One region of the Effusibacillus consociatus genome, then DNA from elsewhere that is predicted to be linked to it. Evidence: riboswitches for the same ligand, from Rfam matches in the RefSeq annotation. Region 1 holds a riboswitch; each other region holds the start of a gene.
What was found. Region 1 has a riboswitch for S-adenosylmethionine ahead of ACFO8Q_RS21200 (bifunctional homocysteine S-methyltransferase/methylenetetrahydrofolate reductase). Riboswitches for the same ligand answer to the same signal wherever they lie in the genome.
Positions count from the first base shown of each region.

Region 2: it holds a riboswitch for S-adenosylmethionine, as region 1 does, so the genes downstream of both, ACFO8Q_RS16045 (trans-sulfuration enzyme family protein) here and ACFO8Q_RS21200 (bifunctional homocysteine S-methyltransferase/methylenetetrahydrofolate reductase) in region 1, are expected to answer to the same signal.
Region 3: it holds a riboswitch for S-adenosylmethionine, as region 1 does, so the genes downstream of both, metX (homoserine O-acetyltransferase MetX) here and ACFO8Q_RS21200 (bifunctional homocysteine S-methyltransferase/methylenetetrahydrofolate reductase) in region 1, are expected to answer to the same signal.
Region 4: it holds a riboswitch for S-adenosylmethionine, as region 1 does, so the genes downstream of both, ACFO8Q_RS12295 (2,3-diketo-5-methylthiopentyl-1-phosphate enolase) here and ACFO8Q_RS21200 (bifunctional homocysteine S-methyltransferase/methylenetetrahydrofolate reductase) in region 1, are expected to answer to the same signal.

Region 1 is NZ_JBHSHC010000147.1:44,016-49,234, reverse strand. Features, by position in the region: gene ACFO8Q_RS21220 (glycosyltransferase family 4 protein) at 1-33, opposite strand, end outside; gene ACFO8Q_RS21215 (sugar phosphate nucleotidyltransferase) at 30-1,073, opposite strand; gene ACFO8Q_RS21210 (hypothetical protein) at 1,436-1,627, shown strand; gene ACFO8Q_RS21205 (3-oxoacyl-[acyl-carrier-protein] synthase III C-terminal domain-containing protein) at 1,638-1,808, shown strand; gene ACFO8Q_RS21200 (bifunctional homocysteine S-methyltransferase/methylenetetrahydrofolate reductase) at 1,785-3,668, opposite strand; SAM riboswitch class I at 3,772-3,895, opposite strand; gene ACFO8Q_RS21195 (hypothetical protein) at 3,915-4,070, opposite strand; gene ACFO8Q_RS21190 (shikimate dehydrogenase) at 4,261-5,219, opposite strand, start outside.
Region 2 is NZ_JBHSHC010000112.1:212,229-217,447, forward strand. Features, by position in the region: gene ACFO8Q_RS16025 (adaptor protein MecA) at 1-10, shown strand, start outside; gene ACFO8Q_RS16030 (DUF441 domain-containing protein) at 49-501, opposite strand; gene comA (phosphosulfolactate synthase) at 575-1,408, opposite strand; gene ACFO8Q_RS16040 (MFS transporter) at 1,522-2,814, opposite strand; SAM riboswitch class I at 2,959-3,066, shown strand; gene ACFO8Q_RS16045 (trans-sulfuration enzyme family protein) at 3,137-4,297, shown strand; gene ACFO8Q_RS16050 (trans-sulfuration enzyme family protein) at 4,294-5,219, shown strand, end outside.
Region 3 is NZ_JBHSHC010000065.1:2,942-8,160, reverse strand. Features, by position in the region: gene sdhA (succinate dehydrogenase flavoprotein subunit) at 1-266, opposite strand, end outside; gene ACFO8Q_RS08985 (succinate dehydrogenase cytochrome b558 subunit) at 284-898, opposite strand; gene ACFO8Q_RS08980 (homoserine dehydrogenase) at 1,288-2,643, opposite strand; gene metX (homoserine O-acetyltransferase MetX) at 2,640-3,746, opposite strand; SAM riboswitch class I at 3,876-3,999, opposite strand; gene ACFO8Q_RS08970 (aspartate kinase) at 4,082-5,219, opposite strand, start outside.
Region 4 is NZ_JBHSHC010000096.1:159,856-165,074, forward strand. Features, by position in the region: gene ACFO8Q_RS12290 (pyridoxal phosphate-dependent aminotransferase) at 1-1,127, shown strand, start outside; SAM riboswitch class I at 1,196-1,341, shown strand; gene ACFO8Q_RS12295 (2,3-diketo-5-methylthiopentyl-1-phosphate enolase) at 1,418-2,647, shown strand; gene ACFO8Q_RS12300 (2-hydroxy-3-keto-5-methylthiopentenyl-1-phosphate phosphatase) at 2,650-3,321, shown strand; gene ACFO8Q_RS12305 (methylthioribulose 1-phosphate dehydratase) at 3,318-3,998, shown strand; gene ACFO8Q_RS12310 (1,2-dihydroxy-3-keto-5-methylthiopentene dioxygenase) at 4,013-4,543, shown strand.

The DNA.
Region 1 (5,219 bases):
GAGATACGTACTCACATAAGCTGCCCGAATCATCCTTTCATCCCTCCTGCCGTTCGATTCATTACCGCTTCGTGGAGAATATGTCTTGAGCCCAATTCCAATCCATACCCGAAAATGCAATTTTTCAATTGGGCGGCATCTTGTACTTTACAGTCGTTCCACATAATCGTTTCCGAACAGCGAACATGGTGACCAATCTCACAGCGGTCCCCAATCACCGCATAGGGACCGATCACGCTGCGGTCGCCAATATGTACCTCGTTTCCGATCAACACCGGCGGTACAAACAAGACACCCGATCCGATCTTCGTCCCTTCTCCGATCCGGATTCCATAGTCTTGTTCCTTCTCTTGCAGCGGCAGTGAAAACTTTCGATCCAAGAGATCCCAATGCAGTTTCCGGTATCGGTCTTTGGTTCCCATGTCCATCCAGTACCCCTGAATGGTTGTCCCATACACGCCGATGTTCTTTTCGATGAGCAGGGGAAACGTCTCACGTTCAATGGACACCTCGGTATTCTTGGGAATCCACTCCAGCACCTGTTTCTCCATCACGTAGATCCCTGCATTGACCCGTCTTGAGGGTGCCTCATCTCTTTTCGGCTTTTCAACAAAACGCAGGATCTTTCCCGATCCGTTTTGTTCTACAACACCGTATTGCGATGGGTCCTCGACCTCCGTTAACCCAATGGTGACAATCCCCTTATGCTGAATGTGATAGTCCAACAGAGGCATGATCGAGACTTCATGAATGATATCCGCATTGACCACCAAAAAACGGTCACTAAGCAGATTTTCCGCGTTTTTGATCGCGCCTGCAGTGCCTAACAGCGTTTCTTCCACCGCATATTCAATGTTCACTCCCCAGGATCTTCCATCTCCAAAATGATTTCTGATTTCGTTCGAATAATGTTTCACCGCGAGAACAAAGTCCTGGATGCCCTGGTTTTTAAAATTGACAATCAGGTGCTCCAGCCAGGGCCGGTTGCCGACCAGAGCCATCGGCTTGGGCAAATTCTCGGTTAACGGACGGAGCCGGGTGCCCAAACCACCCGCCAATAACAGTGCTTTCATTGAATATCGTCCTCCTCCAATCAATGAATTGGTTTTGCCCTTGCAATGAAAAAAGAAGCTATGATCATAGAAGAAATCTTTTTTCACCATGTAACGCATGAGGAAAGAAAAATCTCAAATATGAACAAGCTTCTTTTGCATGTTGTTAGCACTCTATGGAGGTGAGTGCTAAATCTTGCTATTAATATAGTGAACTTCCGGGGAAACTCTCAACGCTCGAAATCGGGCCATTGGAAGAATTTTTCCGGCAGTTTGCATCATTTTTTTGATTTTTCTCTTCAAATTTGATAAATCTAGTTTTTTTCTCAAAGAATCTGCTGGATGAAACCATCGGGCACCCCGGGACAAGCTCATACGAATGAATAACCTCCCATCCGACGGATAGGAGGTTATTATTTACTCTAGCGTTCACAGATTATAGGGATCGATCCACTTGCATTCTGTTTGGCGACGGCACGGGGGCATGGGTCGTATCACGAAGTCAAAGCTCAGAATCCAAAGGAATTCTATTTTCGTCTCTTCATACTGACGGCGAGCATTTGGAACGTTTATAAGTTCCCGGCGGTGGCAAAGAACCTTGATTTCGAACAAGAAAAGGTGATCAGTACCATCCAATACTACGGAAACAATTCTTCCGCCACGATTCCAATCGCGATGGACACAGCAGTGAAAGACGGCCGTCAAATAACGAACCGTCTGTCTTGTGTTTTTTTATTCACCCACAACATTTCGTGATACCTGTGTCAACTGATGCACATACTGAGTCAGTTCTACTGTCATTTCATAAAAGTGGAATGGTGTAATCAGATAGATTCCCTTGAAATACTTAACCGCTTCGGCCACTAATTCTTTTGAAATCTGTACGCCTTCCGCTCTTGCCCGAGCCCCATCAAACCGTTTAATGCGATCCAACGTAGATTGTGCAATTTTGATGCCCGGGACTTCATTATGCAAGAATTCTGCATTCCGCGGCCCTGTCAGCGGCATGATACCGATAAATATTGGAACCGGGATGTGGCGGGTCGCATCGTGAATCGCTACCAAGGTCTCCACGTCATATACCGGTTGGGTCATGATGAAATCGGCTCCTGCCTCAACTTTCCGCTCGAGACGTTCCACAGCTTTATCCAGATGACGAACGTGTGGATTAAATGCCGCCCCTACTACAAACTGAGCCTTATTTTTCATCCGTCGTCCCGAAAAGGCGATCCCCTCATTTAATTGCTTCACCATTCGAATCAGCTCAAAGGAAGAGACATCAAAAACCGAACTCGCTCCCGGCAAGTCTCCTACTCGCGCCGGATCCCCCGTAATAACGAGAATTTGATTCATCCCGAGTGCATGCAAGCCCATTAGATGGGACTGCTGACCGATCAAGTTCCGGTCCCGACACGCCACATGCACGAGTGGTTCGATACCCAGTTCACGCTTGATGATCGCTCCAAGTGCCATGTTGCTCATTCTCGCGGTAGCCAGCGAGTTATCTGCCATCGTGATTGCGTCGGCTCCCGCCTTTCGCAGAGCAATACTGCCTTGGATAAACTTTTCGATATCAAGATCGCGAGGCGTGTCATATTCGACAATCACAGTATGACGCTGCTTTACCAAATCCACAACCGTCGGCTCGTTTGGCGGGGTTAAGTTTGGTTCCTTTTCCAAAACAGTTACATGAACTTCGGGAGTTGGATTTTGCCGGTTGACCCGCTGACGGCCCGCGACAGCTTTTGCAATCGCTCGAATATGTTCGGGCGTTGTGCCGCAGCACCCGCCGATTAGCCCTACGCCTTGCTGCAAAAGCTTTACTGCGGTTTCACCAAAATATTGCGCATTCGACTTAAACGCATATTCGCCATCCACTAAAGCCGGTCGCCCCGCGTTCGGATATGCTGACAGAGACAGACCGTCCGGCACTACAGTTTTTTCCAGGGAACGCAGAATCTCAATAGGACCTAACCTGCAGTTTAAACCCACTACGTCCGCGCCGGCTTTTTGTAATTGTAAGAATGCGTTGGAAAGGTCGTACCCGTCTCGCGTGCGTCCGACTTCCAACAGCGCTAATTGAGTGAGAATCGGCGTGCCGGAAACTTGTGTTAAGGGACGGATCACATCTAAAGCCAGCAGCAGTTCTTCCACATCATAGAAGGTTTCCAGCATGATGCCATCCACACCTTCGTCCAACAGAGCTGCTGCCTGCTCCTCAAACACGTCCCGATACTGATCCAAGGGTTTACTGAGTACCCGCCCGGCCGTTATAGAACCAATGCTGCCGATTACAAAAGCGTCTTTTTCCGATTGCTCCAAAGCTTCCCGCGCAATCTTAACCGCAGCCCGATTGATTTCGGACGTTTTGCTCTCCAGCCCATACCGTGATAAGGCCTCCCGGTTCGCGGCATAAGAGTTGGTCTCGATCACTCGGGCCCCCGCCTCCAAGTATGCCTGATGAACCTGTCGAACCCATTCCGGATTGGACAGACACAACAGTTCCGTTGAGGAACCCGCCGTATACCCTTGTTGGTAAAAAAGCGTTGCGATCGCCCCGTCACCCACCAAAACATCCGAACGCAAACGCGCTTTAAATTCTGCCTGCCGATTCATCGCCTTACCGCCTTTCCTTTGTTCTAACGCTCAGGAAATAAAAAACCTCTTCTCGGCACCAAGAAGAGGATGGATTGCAAATTTAGATTCGCTCACGATTCCTCTCTTATCTGCCAAAACGCCCGTTCCGAAGCGTTTTGCTGGAGTTAGCACCTTGTATCACAAATGATGTGATACCGGTTGCCGAGGTTTCGCAGGGCCAGTCCCTCCACCTCTCTGGATAAGAGCTTTATGCAATTTTTCCGATTAAATCAGATTATTGCTGAAATCATACCAACTAAAGAGCAGAATGTCAATCAATGTTTGTCCCACAAGATCAAAAAGCATCCGTCTACCCTCAGCAGACGGATGCTTTTTATTGAACCCGACAGCCCCACCTACGCCATCGAGCGTGACGGCCAATAGCGCCGTCCTACCTGTTGCACTGTGCTTACTTAACCGGCCATGACTTAAGCCATGACTTACTAATGAAAATGAGCTCACACCCATAGTAGGTTCCTCATCGAAAAGTTCCTTGAAAATTTTCCCCGAATCCCGCCTCAACAATATATCTTAATTATTATTTCATGTCAATTATTTTCTTCAAAGATTGTTATAAGTTGGTTATCGGTCTGACTTCCTCCTTCTTCGGTAAAAAAGATGTTGATACTTTACGAATGGTACGAATCATGTCCGGTGTCAATTGCTTGTCAAACGAACGGAAGCCTGCCAGTTTAAACCCGTGTTTTCGAGCCATTTCGTCGATTTGCCGCACTTGTTCGACCCTTATGTTGCGTCCCAGAGTAAAACATTCATACCGCTTCTCGAGTGCGAGCAGCATTGTTTCTGCCATGCATGCATAGACAACACCTTTTGGCAGACCAAATCGAAACCCTGATTGATATTCACCCGGAATTTCCACAAGGCCGCCTTCTATCACCAGCACATCGGGCCGTTTCTCCGCTACTGCCTTCGCCACATCGCGCGGACGGGCAACATCACAAACCACCGCTCCTGCCTTCAAATCTTCCGGATACAAAATCGTGTCCGCACTTCCCGATACAGTTACCACCAATTCCGATTTCCGCACCGCATGACGGACATCCGTTGAAATATCAACCATCTTGCCCGACTCGCTCATAATGATTCCCGCAAGATGCTCCAGCTTGGATTCGTCCCTGGCAGCAATTGTTAAACTTCCCACGTGAGGGGCCAACAATCTTGCGCAGATCGAACCGATCGCTCCGGTTGCGCCGATCACTGTCAAGTGTGACTCTTTCGGCTCAATGTCCATTAATACAGCCGCCTGACGAATCGCTTGGATCGCGGTGGCCACCGTATAGCTGTTCCCCGTGGTAACCGGTATACGCAGATGCTTGGCAATTGTAATTCCCGCATCCCCAACCACCGATGTGAACGCTCCCAGACCCAGTATTTTGGCACCCGCACGTTCCGCCCGCTTTCCTGCCCGAATAATCTTGTTCAATACGGTAGGCAGCGGAAGTTCAAGCATTTGTTTGGCAGTTAGCGTAGTGGCTACGAACCACCCTTCCACTTCGTTATGCTCCGACC
Region 2 (5,219 bases), on a different contig from region 1:
TTTCGCATAATAACAAGCAAAGAAGACGGGAGCCGATCCCGTCTTCTTTTATCGGAACAAAAAATAAATTTTCATCAACAAAGCGGCTATTGCGGCACCCATAAGCGGTCCGACGGGTATTCCTTTCATGAAGGCAATCCCGATGATGGATCCTATAACAAGCCCCAGCATCAACTGAGGCTCCATACGGAGCATAATGAGCCCTTGCCCGTTTAGATAGGTTGCTACAATTCCTCCGAATAATGCAAACAATCCGGAGGTAGTGAAAAATGTACCCCATAATTCCTTCGTTTGAATTTTTCCGTTCACAAGCGGTACCAACACTGCGATCATCAAAAACAACAATCCTATTTCAAGTCCGCGTCTCTCTAAAGCGGGAAAGAATCTTTGCAAATTGGACAGTTTCAAGATCAGCAGGACACTTGCGGCTGTAGCAAGAATGCTTGCCCTTCCCACGATGCCTACGATAATCAACAAAACGAGGACAATTTCACCGGCCATAAGCCCCACCCCTTGTATCAATCCATACAAATATATGGACAAGAAAGGGGGCATATGCGAATCAAATTCCGATTCACTCAACAATCATCACGGGAGGATACAAAGGGTTGTTCGTTAACCGGAGAGTATCGCTGCGAAGCCCCCGCCGCAAACATTCGACGGAAATAATTTCCGATGGGGCGAGATTTCCCAGGTTCACATTGGAGCCGAATCTCGAAATCAGTTCCTCCTGCTGAGATTTTAAAGGTGCTTCCCAGATTAATGAGTCGATCGACTTGAGTTGTTCGAGAAGCTGGTCAACATCATCTTTCCTGATCGAACCGTTCGCTTCATACACACCTACGGATTTGCCGGACTCGCGTCCTTCTATAATCACCTTAAACGCGCCTGCTTCGAGATCCTGTTCAATCGTTTCCAATTGTTCTTCGATTGGCAAGTGTACATTCGTTTCTTTCTTTCCTACTTCACTCAGAACCACGAATCCCATGTTTCTGGCCTCTTGAATCAGTTCCCGGCGAAGTTTTCTGTCAAGAGTGATGGTTCCATCAGAAATTTCAATGGCTGAAAATCCAATTTTTTTGGCGCTTCGCATAAATTCCTGCCAACACCCCTGCAGCACTGCTGCCTCAAGGAGAGTACCGCCCGGATAGATTTGAATGTCGTGTTCGCGCAATATGTTAATTTTATTTTGCAGTATGGATTTCGAGTACAGCATGGCGGTTCCAAAGCCTAGTTTCAGGAAATCGATATAGGGGCCGGCCATTTCTACAAGATCCAATGTTTCACGAATTCCTAGTCCCTTGTCAATCAGCATACTTAAACCGCAAGTTCGTGGTTTGGAAAAACGGCCGGGCAGCGGATCACTTATAATCGTATTCCACGGTCTTTGCGGTAAAAATTCGGTCATGATCAAAAAACTCCTTTCCCCTCGTGCAAGTCAAATTCCTTAAGGGTTTGGTAACCTTGACACAACAATGGAAACTGGGCTCCAATATCGTATGCGAAAAACGGGCGTGGGTGTTAAGCCCGTGCTTTTCTTTTTGCCAGAAGTTTTCGGAGGGTTTCGAAGGGAAGAGTGCCGGGTGCTGGCGGGGATGGGGCATCGTTGCCGGGAACACGGATAAGCCAGGTGGATAACGCTGTGGAAAGAAGGGCGAGACCTGCTACCGAAAGAAACATTGCAGCAGTTGAAAGTCCCATTAACCAGGTAAAAACAGGCGGACCAATAGCGACTCCGAGAAATCTGACCGATCCGTAAAAAGAGGTAACGATCCCACGTTCCTCCATACTCACGGCAGAGGTGATCAGCATATTTAAACAGGGCAATACCAGACCGGTTCCGATTCCGCTGATCACAAGCAGGGCCAGCAGCAGGTAAGTATTTCTGACAAAGGAACCGGAACCCAGGGAAACGGCGACGAGGATCATCCCGACGATAATCAGCGTCTTCATTAACCCTTTTTTCTTTTTAATGTTGGATCCGGTGATATAAGAGCTCAAGGACATCGCGAGCAAAGGAATTGCTAATATTCCGCCCTTCAACAGTCCATCAATTTTGTATGTTTCTTCCAAAATCTGAGACAAGTAAAAGAGAACCCCAAACAGAATGAAAAGCGAGCTTGCACCCGCAAAGTAAGCTGTGAGCAGCCATTTCCATTCCCGCTTAAAAATTTTTTTTAGTGATTGTAAGTATTCCGGTATTTTTTGACTTTCTCCCGTTTTCTTCGGTTCCTTTATGAAATACCAGATTGCAAGCGCTGCCGGAATACATAAAACAGGGAAAGCCAAAAAGGCGCCGTACCAAACAATCATTGCAATCAATACACCTAAAATCGGACTCAGGACTTTACCCAGCCCGTTGGAAGCCTCTATTAATCCAAGGGCTTGACTGCGGGCACCTCCTTTGAAAATATCTCCCGCCAGAGCCATCGCAATCGGTGCCGTTCCGGCAGCACCAATCCCCTGCAGAACTCGACCAGCCATGATGATTGCATAGGGCTTCGCCAGCATGAAAGCTGCCAGGCCGGATATGAGACCACCAAGAGCATACAAAAGTAATGCGGGAATAATCACGATCTTGCGGTTAAACCGATCCGAAAGGAAACCGGCCAGAGGGATTATGATTCCCGCCGGAACCGAAAACAGTGTGATAACCAAACTTGCTTGAAATTTGGATATATCAAGCTGTTCCTGCATAGTCGGCAGAATGGGGATCAGCATCGAATTGCCCAACACCATGATAAGCGGAACGCTTCCGAGAGCGATGAGCGGCAGAACCGAAACTTTGGAACTGGTAGAGGTTGATTGCGCCATTCCGTTCAGTCCTTTCCTCAGTGTACAAGTAGTGTATCCATGAATCAGACTCCGATTGCAGGCAGTTGTTGTTAATCCACTCTTGACGAGCTGGCCCAAAGGTTGTACAGTGTATCCAAGAACCAAAGAACTGAATTATTTTGACTCTTATCCAGAGCTGGCGGAGGGACTGGCCCGATGAAGCCCGGCAACCTGAATCTTGTTTAAGATTTGTGGTGCTAATTCCTGCAGGTAGTACCTGACAGATAAGAGGAGGACTTCGGAAATTCACAAGGTCTTTCTCTTTAGAGAAAGGCCTTTTTTAAGTCAGGAGGAGATCACGATGAAAATTGAGACACGTTTGGCGCAAGCAGGGAATCGTCAAGATCCGCGCACAGGAGCAGTATCACTGCCGATTCATCATTCCACCACATTTTCTCATCCCGCTTTGGGGCAAAGTACAGGTTTCGATTATACACGAACTTTAAACCCGACGCGAAAAGTGCTGGAGGATACGATTGCCGACTTGGAGAACGGCACCAGAGGGTTTGCGTTTGCTTCCGGGATGGCTGCAATCGGCTGTTTGTTTGAAATATTTGAGCCCGGGGATCATTTGATTGCATCCAATGACTTGTACGGTGGTACGTATCGATTGTTGGAACAAATTTTGCGAAGAAAAGGCATCACCACCACCTATCTGGATTCCGGGGACTTGGCGGCTGTGGAAGCGGCTGTGCAGCCGAACACGAAAGCGATTTTTATCGAGACTCCGACCAATCCGACAATGAAGATCACTGATATAAAGGGCTGTGCCGCCATTGCGAAAAAATACGGTCTGCTGACGATTGTGGACAATACGTTTATGACCCCTTATTTCCAGCGTCCGCTGGACCTTGGCGCAGATATCGTACTTCACTCGGGAACCAAATATCTTGGTGGTCATAACGACGTGTTGTGTGGATTAATCGTGGTTAAGGATGAAGAACTGGGCGAGAAATTATTCTTTTTGCAAAACTCGATTGGGGCAGTGTTGGGACCGCAAGATTGCTGGTTGATGATTCGTGGGATGAAAACTTTGGCTCTTCGGATGGAGAAACACCAGGAGAATGCCCAGCTGGTTGCAGCATGGCTCGTTAAGCACCCGCAGGTAACAAAGGTGTATTTTCCGGGCCTAACCGATCATGAAGGCAAAGAGGTTCATGAAAAACAAGCTGCAGGATACAGCGGCATGCTGTCATTTGAAGTGGCAGACGAAAATATGATCGAGCCGATTTTGGCAAGTGTGAAAATGATTACTTTTGCCGAAAGTCTTGGGGGCGTGGAATCGTTAATCACCTATCCGGCAAGACAGACCCATTTTGATATTCCGAAAGAAGTACGGGAGGCTTATGGAGTAACAGACAGACTTCTGCGCTTTTCGGTTGGTATTGAACACTACCAGGATATCATTGAGGATCTGGCTCAAGCTTTAGAGGCGGCCAAGGTTGGGGCGGTGTCAAAATGAAATTTCAGACGAAAGCTCTTCATACCGGGGTAGAGGTCGATCCGATAACCGGCGCCTCCAGTGTTCCGATCTACCAAGCTTCTACCTTTCATCAGGAGGAATTTGATTCAACCCAGGAGTTCGATTACGCCCGTTCGGGTAATCCTACCCGAAAAGCGCTGGAACATATTATCGCGGAACTCGAAGGAGCAAACTACGGGTTTGCGTTTGCATCCGGCATGGCTGCAATCACGGGAGTATTGCTGACCTTGTCCTCCGGATCGCATGTTGTTGCTTGTGAAGACATTTACGGCGGAAGTTTTCGGGCGCTGACCCGTGTGTTTTCCCGTTTGGGGATTCAAACTGCTTTTGTGGATGCTTCCGACTTGGACAAAATTGATTCTGCGATCCGCCCTGAGACAAAAATGCTTCTTTTAGAAACGCCTTCAAATCCAACCCTGAAGATTATTGATTTAAAGGGAGCAGCCGAAATCGCAAAAAGAAAAGGGGTTATCACAGTTGTTGATAATACTTTCATGTCCCCTTTCTTGCAGCGGCCTCACGAATCAGGCATTGATGTGGTGGTTCATTCAGGGACCAAATTTTTGGGAGGTCACTCTGACGTTGTTGCGGGACTCGTCACCGTTCGGGATGAGGCGTTAGCCAAAGAAATTTATTTAATCCAGAATGGCTTCGGAGGAGTACTCGGGCCGCAGGATTGTTGGCTGCTCATGCGAGGCATTAAAACCCTCCCCGTCAGGATGACCCAAAGTCAGCAAACAGCGGGAGTGCTTGCAAATTACCTGGCTGCCCACCCAAAAATCAAGAAAGTGTATTACCCGGGTCTGGATGAACACCCTGGCGGTAAAATCCATTTGCAGCAAGCGGACGGTCCTGGTGCGGTATTGTCATTTGAACTGGATGATGCCGAAGCGGTTCGCCG
Region 3 (5,219 bases), on a different contig from region 1:
GGTGCCGCTTCACACATTGCTTTTACCGGAGGCTGGTTCGCAAGGAAGTCCCCGCCGTAAATCGTATCGTCAAAGTGTTCCCAAGGAGAGTCTCCCTCGCCTTTGGTGTTCACCGCTCCGTTAATACCGCCTTGTGCGCACACAGAGTGGGAACGCTTAACAGGAACAAGCGAAAATAAATCTACAGGAATACCGGCTTCGGCAGATTTGATTGTGGCCATGAGGCCGGCCAATCCGCCACCAACAACAATAATACGTTGACTCATGATTCAGTCCCCTCCCTTTACGCCCCAGGATACTTAAACGCCCAGAGAGCGCTTACTCCCAGAAATGAAATAGCTAGCCATATGCCGCCCATTACATATGCGGACATACGCTGTGAGCGAGGACCTATCGTTACTCCCCAATGGATCAGGAAGCCCCAAAGACCGTTTGCAAAGTGGAATGCCGCTGCTACTACTCCGATAATCATAAACCAGAAAGCGATCGGGTCTGCAATCAGAAGCGAGACCATGTTGAAATCAGGATTCTCACCGCTGAAACGGGTTGTCCACAAATGCCACACGACAAAGATAAATGTAATAACCCCTGTGATGCGCTGCCAGACAAACATCTGGTTGCGGAACCAAGAAAACTGTCCACTGTTATATCCGGAAGTCATTGCGATGTACATACCGTAAACACCGTGGTACAAAAGCGGTAAAAAGATAAATAAAAACTCGATTACCCCCAAAAACGGCAAGCCTTGGATTCCCAATACCGCTTCGTTATAATGCTCCGCGCCTTTCGTTGCTTTCGCATTGGTAAACAGGTGAAAAACCAAGAAAAGACCTACAGGCAATACTCCTGTCAAAGAATGCAGACGTCGAAACCAAAAATCTTTTTGTTGTTGTGCCACTTGAGTCTGGTCCTCCCTTCTAGAATCGCCTTTCAGGCGTCCGTCCTACTGCATGCGCTTTCTTTCACATGCTGGTGAGACTTCTCTCTTTGTAGTTTTTTTTTTGCGCCCCCTTTATGTAAAAAAACAGATAAAGTTGATTACGAAAAGAAGGGTAACCGATCCCCTCGGTTACCGTTCTTTCCTGTCTGCCCAGGAAAGAATAAAACGTGGTATCTTTAGTAACCACATCTTATTCTTTCCGACAGTCGGAAAAACTTCCTCCGCACACGCATTTCTTTGGAAGCGTGCTGCTTAGAAGCTTCTCTGAATAGCCATTCACTCTATCGAAAATTGTCGCACTTTATCAATAATGTGTCAAGAATATTACAAGAGTATTTTTCCCAAAATCAAACGCTTTGAGGCATGAATAATTCACTTTCCTTTGAGTTTTGGGACAATTCGTGTCCAACGTTCGCTTCGCCTTCCGCAAGGCATGGAATCACAAGCTGAGAGAAAGAATCGGCAATTTGCTGCTTTAAGAACTCCTCGATCACATACCCGGAAACACCGGCTGTCACATATCCAAGAACAACTTCCTGCCCGTGGGATGCTCGAACTTTCTTTAGAATCGCTCCTCCCAATTTTTCGACAAAGTGGGTAAACACTTGCTCCGTTTGAGCCGCTGATTCTCGTGTACAGTCCAAGCGCACCAAATTGTTTTGAACTTCTGTCCGCCCCTCAAACTGCTGCAGCGGGGTATTCCAACTGGAAGACCTCAGGACATTTCCCGAGTTTTGCAGAAGAGCCATTAAATCCTCCAACACCGCACTCGCCGTTGGATATTCCCCGGCCCCTTTTCCGATGAAAGTCAGGTCTCCCACCACATCACTCGAAATCATTACTGCATTAAAAACATCATTCACCCGCGCGAGCGGATGGGTCAGCGGCAGCAATCGAGGTCCGACGGACAGCTCAATTCCCTGCTCCGTTCTGCGAGAGCGCCCGAGCAGTTTAATAACATAACCAAACTCGCGGGCCCACTGCAAATCTAAAGGCTGAAGGCGGGTAATTCCTTCTCTCGGTATATCATGGACGGGAACCTTTACATCAAACGCGAGATTGGTCAGGATTGCCAGCTTATAAGCCGCATCAAAACCTTCCACGTCGCTTGTAGGATCCGCTTCCGCGTATCCAAGTTCCTGCGCCTGCACCAAGACTTCACCAAAAGATTGCCCCGTTTGTTCCATTTTCGTGAGAATATAGTTTGTCGTTCCGTTGAGAATCCCGGATACTTCCTGGACACGATTGGCGGTTAAATATCCTTGGAGAAAGCGAATCACAGGGATTCCTCCCGCCACACTCGCTTCAAACAAAAGTTGAACTCCCGCTTCTTCCGCCGTTTGCAGCAGCTCTGCCCCGTGCTTTGCAAGCAGTTCCTTATTCGCGGTGATTACATGCTTTCCCGACCGCAAAGACTTTAAAATAATGGTACGGGCAGGTTCCAGTCCTCCCATCACTTCAATAATGATTGGAATATCCGGAGAGGTAAGAATCAGATCCGGATCCGTGATGATCTGTTCCCGGGCCACTTCCACATTTCGTTTTTTCTCTGGATTTCGCACCAAAATATACGGGATCTCAATCCTGCAGCCCGTTCGCTCCGCAATCGATTCCCCGTTTTGGCTTAACGCTTTCAAAACTCCCGATCCTACGGTTCCCAAACCCAGGAGGCCCACCCGCACCGTTCTCTGTTGTCTGTTCATTTTGTTTTCCCTCCGTTTTCCAAAAACTCCCCTACCCATTCGTTCATGATTTCAAACTCGATCAAAAACGCATCATGCCCGTGAATGGTCTTCATCTCACGGTAGACGACTTCTTTTCCCTTTGCCCGCAGCAATTCGGCAGTGTCCAGAAGTTCACCGGCAGGGAATAAAAAGTCGGAATCAATTCCAATCATCAACCCGCGGGCGTTAATTCGGTCCAACACATGTGAATAGCTTCCGCGTCCGCGCGATACATCGTGCAAATCCATCGATTTCAGCAGATAAAGGTACGAATTGGCATCGAATCTTTGAACCAATTTATCACCTTGGTAGTTTAAGTACTTTTCCACCTGAAACTCGGATTCCATAACAAACGGATCGTCGATTGGAACCATGGAGTGTCCGAACCGCTCCTCGTACAACTCAAAGCTTCGATACGTAATCATTCCGAGCCGCCGGGCAAGATTGAGACCTTTTTGCGGAAATGTTCTTCCGTAATAATTCCCGTTGCACCAAGCCGGGTCATTATAAATTGCCTGTCGCGCGACATTGTTAAAGGAGATTCCCATTGCAGAAAATCGGCCGCACGTGGCGATCGGAATATACGTTTCCATCATTTCCGGGTAGGTTACCGCCCATTCGAAAACCTGCATTCCTCCCATGGATCCCCCAATGACAGCATACAGACGGTCGATTTCCAGGCTTTTGACCAAATGATATTGCGCTTGCACCATATCGCGAATGGTGACTATCGGGAAACGCATGCCATAGGGACGGCCATCAAGCGGATTGATCGATCCCGGGCCAGTCGAGCCGGAACACCCGCCCAGCACATTTGCACAAATAACAAAATAGCGATTGGTATCAAGCGCTTTTCCCGGTCCGATAAGTCCGTCCCACCAACCGGGGTAGCCTGCCGTAGACCCCGCATGGGAATCTCCGGTCAATGCATGGCAGACCAAAATCGCATTGTCTTTGGCAGAATTCAACGTGCCGAATGTCTCGTAGACAAGCGTTGCATCTGTTAATTCCCGCCCACTCTGAAGTACCAGATCGGGCAGCTTATATTCTTTTCGTACCACGTCTTCAATTCGTACCGCCATGCGCTCGCTCACACCTCACCTATGGAAAAGTGACGCCAGGATTGACTCCCATTCAAAAGACGGCAATCGTCGGAGAAAAAACGAAAGACCCCACTCAACTAAGAGGGGGTCACATAAATCGATCGCCGCCTCTTATCTATCAGAATCAAATGATTCTGCAGGAATTGGCACCAAGAATCCCACCTGAAAAAAGGTGCAGGATTCCGGTTGCCGGGCTTCATCGGGCCAGTCCCTCCGCCACTCTGGATAAGAGTTTCATCACGCACTATTCACTTGAATCGTTGAAAAGAGTTTATCACGGGGATAATCAATCGTCAAGAATATTTGACCGACTGTTATTTTGCCACAGCAGCCGCCTCTACGGCATCAAGACCGAACGCGGTATGCAGTACCCGAACCGCTTTATGAACATCGGAAGCGTCGATAACACAGGACACTTTGATTTCGGACGTGCTCACCATCTTAATGAACATTCCGTTCTCCGAGAGAACCTGGAACATCTGAGCAGCCACGCCCGGATTGCTGATCATTCCCGCTCCTACAATCGACACTTTCGCCAGTTCTTCCTCACAAACGATTTCATTGGCGCCAAGACGAGTTTTCAGTTGGGTCAGAACTTCAATTGTACGGTGCAAATCGTCCTTCGCCACGGTAAACGAAATGTCGCTGCGATCATTATGGACAACGCTTTGTACGATAATATCGACGTTAATATTTTCTTTCGCAAGCGTCTGGAACACAGCCTGCAGGTTGTCATTTCGGTTTGGCACGCCAACAAGCGCTACCTTGGCCACGTTCAAATCATGTGCGATACCTCGTACAATAATCCCTTTTTCCATAAGTGCCTCCTCTTTCACGAGTGTTCCCGGATTTGATTTAAAACTGGAACGAACCATTAACGGTACGTTGTATTGTTTCGCATATTCAACTGCACGCGGATGAAGTACTGCCGCCCCCAGGTTGGCCAACTCCAGCATCTCGTCATACGAGATTTCAGGAATCTTGCGAGCAAACTTTACAACGCGCGGATCGGTTGAGTACACACCCTCTACATCGGTGTAAATCTCGCATAAGTCCGCTTTCAGAGCAGCTGCTAACGCGACTGCGGTTGTATCCGAACCACCGCGACCAAGTGTCGTAATGTCTCCGTCTTCAGAAACCCCCTGGAAGCCGGCAACCACGACAATTTTCCCTTCTTCCAACTCGGCGAAAATTCTTGACGGATCCATGTCGGTAATTCTCGCTTTGCTGTGCACCGCTTCCGTACGAATTCCGGCTTGCCATCCGGTAAACGATACACTGTCTTTTCCAAGGTCCTGCAAAGCCATCGCCAACAATGCGATGGAAATCTGTTCTCCTGTTGTCAAAAGCATATCCATTTCACGGGCAGGCCGTTTCGAGGACACCTTGCATGCAAGATCGATCAAATCATCAGTCGTGTCCCCCATTGCAGATACGACCACAACGCAGGAA
Region 4 (5,219 bases), on a different contig from region 1:
AATTTTTCTCGGCGCTTGTGCGAAAAGCGAATTCCTATATAGCAAAAGGGTACGATGTTATCAATTTGGGACAGGGCAACCCGGATTTACCGACACCTCAACATATTGTCGAGTCGATGCGGGAAGCGGTTCTTGATCCGCTCACTCATCGCTATTCTCCGTTCTCGGGCCTCCCGGAACTGAAGGAAGCAATCGCAGACTGGTATAAGGCGGAGTATAATGTGGATCTGGATCCGGCTTCGGAAGTGGCCATTCTGTTCGGAGGAAAAGTCGGACTGGTCGAAATCAGCCAATGTCTCTTAAATAAAGGCGATGTGTGCCTGGTGCCCGACCCGGGATATCCCGACTACTGGTCGGGTGTTGCCATGAGCGGGGCCGAAATGGTGATGATGCCGCTTTTGCGGGAAAACGGGTTTCTGCCGGATTATTCTTTGTTGTCCCAGGAAACGCTGCAGCGGGCAAAGCTGATGTTCCTAAATTACCCGAACAACCCGACTGCCGCTACGGCAAGCGAATCATTTTTCCGGGATACGGTCGAATTTGCTGCAAAAAACGGGATTGTGGCAGCGCATGATTTTGCATATGGTGCGATCGGTTTTGACGGACAAAAGCCGGTATCATTCCTGCAAGTGCCCGGTGCCAAAGAGGTCGGGGTAGAGTTCTATACCATGTCCAAAACCTATAATATGGCGGGCTGGCGGGTTGGATTCGCGCTCGGAAACAAAGATGTGATATCATTGATTAATTTAATTCAAGACCATTATTATGTAAGCCTCTTCCCGGCGATCCAGCGGGCGTCGATCACCGCCTTGAGATCTTCGCAGGATTGCGTTAGACAACTTGTGTCGACCTATGAAAGCCGCCGCGATGTGTTTGTGGGAGGCTTACGGCAACTTGGCTGGGATTGCCCGGCGCCAAAGGGCTCCTTCTTCACATGGGTACCGATTCCGAACGGCATGGGGGCTGTTGAATTCGCAGACTATGTACTGGATCAAGCCCATGTTGTAATGGCTCCCGGAATTGGATTTGGAAAAAGCGGAGAAGGGTACGTGCGAGTTGGTCTTTTAGCACCGGAAGAACGATTGCGGGAAGCGGTCGAACGGCTGAAACAAATAAAAGTCTATTGACATCTTGAATTACCTGTCGTATGATTTCTCTAGTTTAAAATTAACTGAAATTTTCACAACAAATGTGACTCTTATCCAGAGCAGGCTGAGGGACTGGCCCGATGATGCCCGGCAACCGGATACATCCGTGATGGAACGCTTTCCTGTTCTATTCGCAACTTGATGTATCAATGGTGCTAACTCCTGCAGAATCATGGATTCTGAGAGATGAGAGGCGAGGAATTGTTCTCGAGTACGCCTCTTTTTCTTAAAGGAAAAGAGGCGTTTGTGTTTTAAAGGGGGTAGCAATTTTGAGTAACCTGCAACTAGAAGATTATATTGTTGCCACGTATCTGGTTCATGGACGCGGGGGCGATTTTCATAAAAAAGCCCAAGGTATAGCAGTGGGACTGACGGTTGGCTCCTGGACCGATTTGCCCGCAGAACGGCAGGAGCGGATGAAGAAGCACCTGGGGCATGTAGTTTCAGTACAAGAATTGGGTTCCGATGAACAGGGGACTGTCAAAGCGCTGCTTAAAATTGCCTATCCGACAATCAATTTCACACCGGATCTTCCTGCGGTTCTTACTTCCGTTTTCGGAAAGCTGTCGATGGACGGGGCGATCAAATTAATCGATTTGGATTTTCCGGCAGAGTTCACGAAGAACTTCCCGGGGCCGAAGTTTGGCATTGAAGGGGTTCGGAATCGGTTGGGAGTACAGAACCGTCCGCTCCTGATGTCGATTTTCAAATCGTGCATCGGATACGACACGGACACATTGGCCGAACTGTTTTACCAGCAGGCACTGGGCGGAGTCGATCTGGTGAAGGATGATGAAATTTTCTTTGATGATACGTATGCTCCGTTTGAAAAGCGGATTGAAGCGTGCTTGAAAGCGGCTGATCGTGCCTCGGCAGAAACAGGAAAAAAGGTGCTCTATGCGGCGAACCTGACGGCACCGGTAACGGAAATTGTCGATAAGGCGAAGCGGGCGGTTCAAGCGGGCGCAAATGCTCTCCTGTTGAACGTTCTGGCATACGGTTACGATGTCCTGCACCGACTGGCGGCAGATCCGGAAGTAAATGTTCCGATCATGGCCCATCCGGCGTTGGCGGGAGCTCTCTATCCGTCTCCTCAATATGGGATCAGTGCACCGGTTGTATTGGGAAAATTGATGCGGCTTGCCGGTGCCGATTTGGTCCTGTATCCGTCCCCGTATGGATCGGTAGCCATGGAACGTGCGGAAACTCTTGCGATCGCAGAGGAACTCAGAAAGCCGAAGGAAGTACTCAAACCGGCGTTCCCGGTTCCGTCTGCCGGTATTCATCCGGGATTGGTTCCACAACTTTACAATGATCTGGGGAATGACCAGGTGATCAATGCGGGCGGCGGCATTCATGGCCATCCGGGAGGATCTGCTGCTGGCGGTCGGGCTTTTGTCGCGGCGATCGATGCGGTGATTCAGGGACGAACTCTCGAGGATGCAGCCAAAGACAGTGCAGAATTGGCGAAAGCACTTGAACTTTGGGGAGGCAAATGATCGTGGCGAAGCCGATTGTGATTTTCTGCGATTTTGACGGGACCATTACCGAGCGCGACATGATCATGACTCTGATGGAGAAGTTTGCACCTGAAGGATGGGAAACGATTAAGGATGACATTCTGTCGCAGCGAATTCCTGTGCAGGAAGGAGTCGGGAAACTGTTCTCTCTGATTCCGTCGGCCAAGCGCGAAGAGCTTGTGAAGTATGCGGAAGACGCAGTCAAAATTCGCGCAGGCTTTTCCGAATTTGTAACTTATTGCAGGGAGAATGGGATTCAGTTTCTTGTTACGAGCGGGGGAATCGACTTTTTTGTCGGGCCGATCCTGGCTCCTTATGGGGACATCAACAAGATTTACTGCAACGGTTCTGACTTCTCAGGCGAGACGATCCGAATTCTATGGCCGCATGGTTGTGATGAGCGATGCGACGGGGGCTGTGGAATGTGCAAGCCGTCGATTCTCAGGCACTATCCGGCGGATCAATATACAAGAGTTGTAATCGGTGACAGCATCACCGATCTCAAAGCATCGCGACTGGCCGACGTGGTGTTGGCAAGATCCCTGCTGCTTGAGAAATGCAGGGAAGAAGGGCTGCCGCACGAAGCGTTTCAAGATTTTTATGATGTGATGGATTCTATCAAACGATTGCAAACAAAGGGGGTGTCCGTATGAGCCAATACACTTTTTTTCAGGAAGACCGGATTCGCATCGCACAGGAATTAAAGGAGATTGCAGACAACTTCACTCAGAAGGGGTGGCTGCCTGCAACGGCGGGGAACCTGTCGATCAAGTTGAGCGATGAACCGTTGGTGTTTGGAGTGACTGCAAGCGGCAAGGATAAAGAGAATCTGCAGCTGGAGGATATTCTGGCGGTTGATAAAGACTGCAAACCGATTGAACCGACCCGTTTGCGTCCATCCGCTGAAACGATTATTCATTCGAGAATCTACCAAGAGACGGATGCGGGTTCTGTCCTGCACGTTCACACGGTGTATAACAACTTGTTATCTGAACTGTATTTCCGCGAGGGGAAAGTTACGCTGTCGCATATGGAATTGATTAAAGGGCTGGATATCTGGGAGGAAGGCGCCAGTATCGAAGTACCGGTAATCGAAAACTATGCGGACATCCCAAAATTGGCGGAGGAGATCGGCGGACGGCTGGATCCTCGGGTGCCAGGTGTGCTGATCCGAAAACACGGAATCTACGCTTGGGGGAGAACACCTTTTGAAGCCAAGCGGCATGTTGAAGCGCTTGAGTTTATGTTCCATTATCAATTCATGTGGCTGTCGATTCAAAAAAGCGGTGTTTTGCCGCAGAGTACGCCTGCAGCATCGGCGGCAATTTAGAGGAGGAGAAGCAAATGGCACAAATCCGTTTTCATGTGACCAATGAGCGAATTGAAAATCCGGAAGAAGTGGCGAAATATCTGGAAACTCAAGGTGTAATTTACGAGCGGTGGGATATTTCCCGTCTGCAAGGAAACTTAAAGGAAGAGTATGCATTAAGCGATGAGCAAAAGCAGGAGATTCTCAACCTGTTCAAGCCGGAAATCGATGCTCTTTCCGCAAAAAGGGGCTATAAGTCAGCCGACATCGTGGTGCTCTCGGATAAGACCCCGAATTTGGACCAACTGCTTGATATGTTCAAAAAGGAGCATCATCACAGTGAGGACGAAGTCCGCTTCATCGTAGACGGACACGGAATCTTCGCCCTCAAAGGTCCGAAGGACGGCGTGTACTTCGACGTGGAACTGGAAGCGGGCGACCTGATCTCCGTTCCGAACGGCACACGCCACTGGTTTACATTAATGGAAGACCGCAAGGTGAAAGCGATCCGTATATTTGAATCTACTGAAGGCTGGGCTGCCATTTACGATCAGCCGGGGTATTGATAGGCGGACACCACCCGAGTCTTTATGGAGGAACATAAGTTTCGACAAAATTCTTCCAATTCTTCCAATTCTTCAAATAACGTTTACCTTGTTGTTACGTGGTTGTAACAATCCCTCTTTATACTAGTCTTTGGAAAGGCTGAATATGAAACTTGACCAGGGAGGTTATGTTGAAACATGTATTATTCCCATGACAAAAACACTAACGAATGGGTTGTAAAAAGTGGGGAAATTGTGATAGCCATATTTGAGACAGAAATTCAATGCCTCGAATTTATGTATACATTGTAAGACGCCAATCCGGCGTTTTTTTATTTTTGGAGTCAAAAGAAAACCTCACTTAAAGGTGAGGATATTGTCAAATGGAGGGTAATTACTTTTTGGGGTTTTGATTTTGGTTCGTGTTTTGATTTTGCTGTTGGGGGGGAGTAAGTATGGAAGGGGGAGTTGTTAGTACCTTCCAAAGTTCCTTTAATAAATCTTTCATTTTTGGATCTGACATTGCATCACTTCCTATTATTCATCGGTTGTTTTTACTTATAATGTATGAGGAGATGAGATGGAAGGAGTGGACGAATAGACAACCCATTGAAAGTCGCAGAGAAGAATCATAGAACGACAGGTGAATAAACTTGGGACGAATTCATCGAAATAGCAGTCAATTTCTTAGTTGAAA